DNA from 2 places in the Rossellomorea oryzaecorticis genome. Region 2 is predicted to be linked to the other one. Evidence: a T-box and tRNA genes for the amino acid it is inferred to sense, from the RefSeq annotation. Region 2 holds a T-box; the other holds one or more tRNA genes.
What was found. The T-box of region 2 lies ahead of serS (serine--tRNA ligase). A T-box ahead of a tRNA ligase gene usually reads a tRNA of that ligase, here a tRNA-Ser.

Region 1: it encodes a tRNA-Ser, which carries the amino acid that the T-box ahead of serS (serine--tRNA ligase) is inferred to sense. The anticodon was not compared.

The regions. Positions count from the first base shown of each region.
Region 1 covers NZ_JBJOSA010000032.1:33,683-37,076, forward strand. Annotated here, with positions in the region: gene ACKA06_RS20750 (PTS mannitol transporter subunit IICBA) at 1-1,492, opposite strand, end outside; tRNA gene ACKA06_RS20755 (tRNA-Glu) at 1,783-1,854, opposite strand; tRNA gene ACKA06_RS20760 (tRNA-Ser) at 1,859-1,949, opposite strand; tRNA gene ACKA06_RS20765 (tRNA-Asn) at 1,953-2,027, opposite strand; tRNA gene ACKA06_RS20770 (tRNA-Ile) at 2,037-2,113, opposite strand; tRNA gene ACKA06_RS20775 (tRNA-Gly) at 2,115-2,188, opposite strand; tRNA gene ACKA06_RS20780 (tRNA-His) at 2,197-2,272, opposite strand; tRNA gene ACKA06_RS20785 (tRNA-Phe) at 2,299-2,374, opposite strand; tRNA gene ACKA06_RS20790 (tRNA-Asp) at 2,392-2,468, opposite strand; tRNA gene ACKA06_RS20795 (tRNA-Met) at 2,567-2,640, opposite strand; tRNA gene ACKA06_RS20800 (tRNA-Ser) at 2,815-2,907, opposite strand; tRNA gene ACKA06_RS20805 (tRNA-Ile) at 2,925-3,001, opposite strand; tRNA gene ACKA06_RS20810 (tRNA-Met) at 3,006-3,082, opposite strand; tRNA gene ACKA06_RS20815 (tRNA-Ala) at 3,172-3,247, opposite strand; tRNA gene ACKA06_RS20820 (tRNA-Pro) at 3,256-3,332, opposite strand; tRNA gene ACKA06_RS20825 (tRNA-Arg) at 3,338-3,394, opposite strand, start outside.
Region 2 covers NZ_JBJOSA010000035.1:18,852-22,245, forward strand. Annotated here, with positions in the region: tRNA gene ACKA06_RS21185 (tRNA-Ser) at 357-449, opposite strand; gene serS (serine--tRNA ligase) at 556-1,830, opposite strand; T-box leader at 1,915-2,127, opposite strand; gene pdxT (pyridoxal 5'-phosphate synthase glutaminase subunit PdxT) at 2,512-3,102, opposite strand; gene pdxS (pyridoxal 5'-phosphate synthase lyase subunit PdxS) at 3,113-3,394, opposite strand, start outside.

The DNA of each region.
Region 1 (3,394 bases), on a different contig from region 2:
CGTCATCCCCGTCTCCCTGAGGTTCGACTCCGACTGCTTCCTTTTCTGCATCCTCGACAAGCTCATCCTGTTCTTCCGTGATGTCATTTTGCAGACTTCCAATAAGCTTATCGTATTCCGGACTAGAAAGGAAATTATCGACTGAGATGTGGTACGCATCCGGCAGTTTATTCTTCGCTCGCGGCGTCAATTCTTCCTGAGTGATGACTACCTGTGCATCAGCCGGCAGATTGCTGATCGCTGTATTCGTAACAAAGATATCGAGTCCGGCTTCCTTCACTTTTTTACGCAGTAATGACGCACCCATCGCACTGGATCCCATCCCTGCATCACATGCAAAGACAATTTTATTTACTTCACCGGGAAGTGTGCCCTGCTGTTGACTGATTTGTCCGGAAACAGAACTCTTCTTCCCTTTCATTTCTTCCATTTTCTTCGTAGCTTCTTCAATGTTGTCTTCCTGTTTCTTGCTTGATTTCAAGACAATCGCAGAAACGATGAATGACACAACCGCTGCTACAATGACAGCCGCAAAATTGGCCAGATACTTCATACCTTCAGGAGGTGTGACAGCAGCAATAGCCAGGATGCTTCCTGGCGAAGCAGGAGCAGAAAGTCCGCCGCCCAACAGAACAAGCGTAAAGACTCCGCTCATTCCTCCCAGGATGACTGAAAGAAATAGCATAGGTTTCATAAGGACATATGGGAAGTAAATCTCATGGATGCCTCCCAGGAAATGAATGATTGCTGCGCCCGGAGCGGATTGCTTTGCAGTCCCCCGGCCGAACAGCATAAATGCGAGCAATACACCAAGACCCGGTCCAGGGTTCGCTTCCAGTAAGAATAGAACCGATTGACCCGTTTGCTGTACCTGTTCCAATCCAATTGGTGAAAGAACACCATGGTTAATGGCATTATTCAGGAACAGGATTTTTGCTGGTTCGATCAAGAGACTTGTCAGCGGAAGCAATCCTGCACCGATAAGCCAGTCAACACCGGCAACCAATAGTTTTGTCAGGCCGTCAACGGCAGGGCCGATACCGAGAAACGCAAGGATTGCAAGGATTCCGCCAAGAATTCCCGCAGAGAAGTTATTAACGAGCATTTCAAACCCTGCACGGATTTTCCCTTCGATTACACTGTCAAATTTCTTGATGACATAACCGCCAAGCGGTCCCATGATCATGGCTCCGAGGAACATCGGGGTATCCGGTGCACCGACGATGACCCCCATAGTAGCAATCGCACCTACGACGCCGCCGCGCTGATCGTGCACAAGCTTACCGCCTGTATAACCGATTAAGAGAGGCAGAAGATACGTTACCATTGGCCCCACTAATTTGGCAAGGCTTTCATTTGGGAAGAAACCGGTAGGAATAAATAATGCAGTAATCAATCCCCATGCAATGAAGGCACCGATATTCGGCAAGACCATTGAACTGAGGAAGTTACCAAACTTTTGTATTTTAACTTTTACAGTTGATTGAGCCATATTTATCTTCCTTTCTAAAAAATCATTTCTTATATAATCATCATAAGTCACAGAACATTCATCAACAAGAAAGATGAAAACTAACTTTGTCACATCCCCGGCGACAAACCTATTGTTACTCAAAACCACTTATTGCATGCTTAAAGTTAGTGATTGTTTCCTTAAGTCCTCCATCTTTTCTAAACAAAAAAAACGCCCCATATATAGGACGCTTCTGATTTTTAAATTATTCAACTCAGTTTCTTCTATTAAAATAAAAAAAGACTACCATTCAGATAGTCTACTTAATATGACCCGTACGGGATTCGAACCCGTGTTACCGCCGTGAAAGGGCGGTGTCTTAACCGCTTGACCAACGGGCCTTAATGGCGGAGAAGGAGGGATTTGAACCCTCGCGCCGGTTGCCCGACCTACACCCTTAGCAGGGGCGCCTCTTCAGCCACTTGAGTACTTCTCCATATGGCTCCGCAGGCAAGATTCGAACTTGCGACCGATCGGTTAACAGCCGATAGCTCTACCACTGAGCTACTGCGGAATATTGAGATGGTGGGCCTAAGTGGACTCGAACCACCGACCTCACGCTTATCAGGCGTGCGCTCTAACCAGCTGAGCTATAGGCCCATGGAGCGGGTGATGGGAATCGAACCCACGACATCAGCTTGGAAGGCTGAGGTTTTACCATTAAACTACACCCGCAATAAAATTGGGGCGACTGATGGGAATCGAACCCACGAATGCCGGAACCACAATCCGGTGCGTTAACCACTTCGCCACAATCGCCATAAAAGTATGAAATAAATGAAAAATGGTGGCTCAGGACGGAATCGAACCGCCGACACATGGATTTTCAGTCCATTGCTCTACCAACTGAGCTACTGAGCCACACTATGTAATTGAAATGGCGGTCTGGACGGGACTCGAACCCGCGACCTCCTGCGTGACAGGCAGGCATTCTAACCAACTGAACTACCAGACCAAAGTTTTTTGCGTTAGCAAAAGAACTAACCTTGCGCCAGCAAAATATTCATCCATCCGTTACCGACTAGACGTTTATTCACTTTAACAAAATTGGTATTGCGGGGACAGGATTTGAACCTGCGACCTTCGGGTTATGAGCCCGACGAGCTACCGAACTGCTCCACCCCGCGACGATAATAAAATTTTAATCAAGTTGTGATTTTACGAATCAATATTCGTTAGAACCACCCCGACTTCAGTAAGCTTATTCAAGCTGCTGCTCAGTCGGTGCGCTGATGTGCATGCTCCAAAGATGATTCGGACGTGCTCCACCCCGCGACGATAATAAGGGTAAAAAATAAATATGGCGGAGGAAGAGGGATTCGAACCCCCGCGGGCTTTAACACCCCTGTCGGTTTTCAAGACCGATCCCTTCAGCCGGACTTGGGTATTCCTCCGTGTTTTAAAATGTGAATGGTGGACCTTGTAGGACTCGAACCTACGACCGGACGGTTATGAGCCGTCTGCTCTAACCAACTGAGCTAAAGGTCCGTATTGGTAGCGGCGGAGGGGATCGAACCCCCGACCTCACGGGTATGAACCGTACGCTCTAGCCAGCTGAGCTACACCGCCAAGAAACATTTTATATGATTTTTAGATGCTTAGCTGAAGCAAACATCATGGAAGATTATTTTACTCCACTTACGTTTCGTAAAAAATCTTGGTGGAGCCTAGCGGGATCGAACCGCTGACCTCCTGCGTGCAAAGCAGGCGCTCTCCCAGCTGAGCTAAGGCCCCATATGAAGTGGTCGGGAAGACAGGATTCGAACCTGCGACCCCTTGGTCCCAAACCAAGTGCTCTACCAAGCTGAGCTACTTCCCGAAATATGGCGCGCCCGAGAGGAGTCGAACCCCTAACCTTTTGATCCGTAGTCAAACGCTCTA
Region 2 (3,394 bases):
CGGGAAGAGTAGCTTATAAGAAAAGCGGAAGGGCTTTGCTCAGAGGCGTGTGGCATAAGACGAATCGGCCACGAAGGCGTTCTTTGCCTTCTTGGTTGGTTTGGCTTATGACATGTGCCTCTAAGCCCCTGCAGCTGGACAAGTGAGACCCCGGAGGCGAAGCCGAGGAGGCTCACGAGCTACCCGCGGAAAGCGAAGTCTTCCACGGAAATCAAAAGCGGCTATCGAAGCGCTAACTCTAGATCCATGAATTATCAAACTATTATAAAATCTATAGAAACCAAAAAAATTCGTTACATCTCCAGTAACGAATTTAACAATCTCCAATTTATGCGCTATGGTTATTAATAAATCAATGGCGGAGGAAGAGGGATTCGAACCCCCGCGGGCTTTAACACCCCTGTCGGTTTTCAAGACCGATCCCTTCAGCCGGACTTGGGTATTCCTCCGTATCGACAAGAATTATAATATCACGGTGAGAAAATAGAGTCAAGCACTTTTATCAAAAAATTAAAAGGTATCCGAGGAACAGACCGAATACCTTTTTCAACCTTCTTATTTGATCACTTCTGCCCCGCCCATATAAGGACGAAGGACTTCTGGTACGACGACGGATCCGTCTGCCTGCTGGTAATTTTCCAAAATGGCAGCAACGGTACGGCCGATCGCAAGCCCTGAACCATTCAATGTATGGACATGTTCAGGCTTCGCATTCGCTTCCCTTCTGAAACGGATATTCGCACGTCTTGCCTGGAAGCTTTCGAAGTTACTGCAAGAAGAAATCTCACGGTATGTTCCGTAGCTCGGGATCCATACTTCGATATCGTATTTCTTCGCGGCCGTGAATCCTAAGTCGGCTGTACACATTGATAACACACGGTACGGAAGTCCAAGGAGCTGAAGGACTTTTTCCGCATGTCCCGTCAGTTTTTCAAGCTCATCATAAGAATCCTCAGGTTTAACAAAGCGGACAAGCTCGACCTTATTGAATTGATGCTGGCGGATCAATCCTCTTGTATCGCGTCCCGCAGAACCCGCTTCTGAACGGAAGTTGGCACTGTAGGCAACATAGCTGATCGGCAGCTCCTCGCCCTTGATAATTTCATCGCGGTGATAGTTTGTTACCGGAACTTCTGCTGTCGGGACAAGGAAGTAGTCTTCGCTTTCGATCCGGAAAGCATCTTCTTCGAATTTCGGCAGCTGGCCAGTTCCTGTCATGCTTGCACGGTTTACAAGGAACGGCGGGATCATTTCAGTATAGCCGTGTTCATCCATATGAAGATCCATCATGAAGTTCAACAGGGCACGCTCCAGTCTTGCACCCAGGCCTTTGTAGAATACAAAACGGCTTCCCGTTACTTTCCCTGCACGTTCAAAGTCTAGAATATCAAGTCCAGTTGCAATATCCCAGTGAGGCTTTGCTTCGAAATCAAAGTCGCGGACTTCGCCCCATTTGCGCGCTTCCACGTTGTCGTCCTCGGTTTCACCGACAGGAACAGATTCGTGCGGGATATTCGGGATGGACATGAGGATCCTGTCCAGCTCTTCCTCGATGCCCCTCAGCTCATCATCAAGCTTCTTGACCATTTCCCCAACTTCACGCATTTCAACAATCAGGTCCTGAGCATCCTGTTTGTCTTTTTTCAGCTGAGCGATTTTCTGTGATACTTCATTTCGCTTGCTCTTGAGGTTCTCGCTTTCCACAAGAAGCTCTCTTCTTCTCTTATCCAGTTCCTCGAACTTATCAAAGTCCTCAAGGTCTTCGCCGCGGTGCTGCAGGCGGCTTTTTACTTCTTCCAGATTGGCACGCAAGTATTTGATGTCTAACATGCTTGTTCCTCCTTTGGTTTATATGATGTTTGTCTGAAAACGCGGCAGGATAATCCGGGAAAAATAAAAAACCCCCGTCCCTGGAAAAGGGACGGAGGTTACCGCGTTGCCACCCTAATTGAAAACAGCAGAGCTGTCTTCCTCTTAGAGATGGTAACGGAATCACCGAAAATACCTACTGAATGGTTCAGTATTTCACTCAAGGATGGATTCATGAAGCTCCTGCACCGGTTTGCACCAACCACCGGCTCTCTTCAGCAGAGAAGTTTCATTACTATTTCCTGTCAACGTTTTAAACTCATATTGGTTATTTCATAATCTACTACAATGTTTTCCATTTTGCAATAGGTTTATGCCAATGTTTTTAAATGTGCGAACTCCGCTGTTGATTTCCGTGCAAGACTTCGCTTTCCTCGGGCGAGCGTGGAGCCTCCTCGGCGCTTTGCGCCTGCGGAGAAGAAAAGCGGATGGGCTTTGCTCAGAGGCGTGTGGCATAAGACGAATCGGCCACGAAGGCGTATTTTGCCTTCTTGGTCGGTTTGGCTTATGACATGTGCCTCTAAGCCCAGTAGCTAGACAGGTCTCACATTGGCTGCTTTTCCCGCAGGAGTCTTCGTCTTGCACTCCAACCAACAGCTGGGCTCTACTCACATCCAAGTATCAAGGATGGGCAAAACCATATTATAAAACAGCTTTTTCTTTCGATTCTTTGACCATCTCGATGAAGTAAGCCGTCAGGCGATGGTCGTCTGTGAGTTCGGGATGGAATGAGCATCCCAGGAATCGTCCGTGACGTGCGAGGACGATCCTTTCGTTGTGCTTGGCGAGGATTTCGACGTCCTCCCCGGCTTCTACGATGTGAGGGGCACGAATGAATACGGCGTTAAAATGATCGCCGACATGCGCGATGTTAAGGTCGGCCTCGAAGCTTTCCTTTTGACGTCCGAAGGAGTTGCGTTCGACGATTACATCCATGACACCAAGATGCGGTTCATCATAGCCGATTATCTGTCTCGCAAGCAGGATGAGACCTGCACATGTTCCAAACATCGGCTTTCCGCTTGCCGCAAATTCTTTGAGTGGTTCAAAAAAACCGTAGCGGTCAATGAGGCGGCGCATCGTCGTACTTTCTCCGCCCGGCATGATCAAGCCGTCAAGTCCATCCAGCTGTTCTACACGCTTTACGACCACTGCTTCGGCATCGCATGCTTCAATTGATCTAACATGCTCTCTGACTGCTCCCTGAAGTCCAAGTACACCTATCTTCATCATTGTCTACCTCTTACCATCCGCGGTCTTGCATGCGCTGTTCAGGAAGGATGGAGGAGATCTCTACACCCTTCATCGCTGTGCCAAGTTCTTTTGACAGCTCAGCAATCAGTTTGTAATCCTGGTAGTGAGTAGTCGCTTCAACGATCGCTCTCGCAAACTTCTCAGGGTTTTCAGACTTGAAGATACCGGAACCTACGAATACACCGTCAGCTCCCAATTCCATCATAAGAGCAGCATCAGCCGGTGTTGCGATACCGCCAGCTGCAAAGTTGACAACCGGTAAACGGCCGTT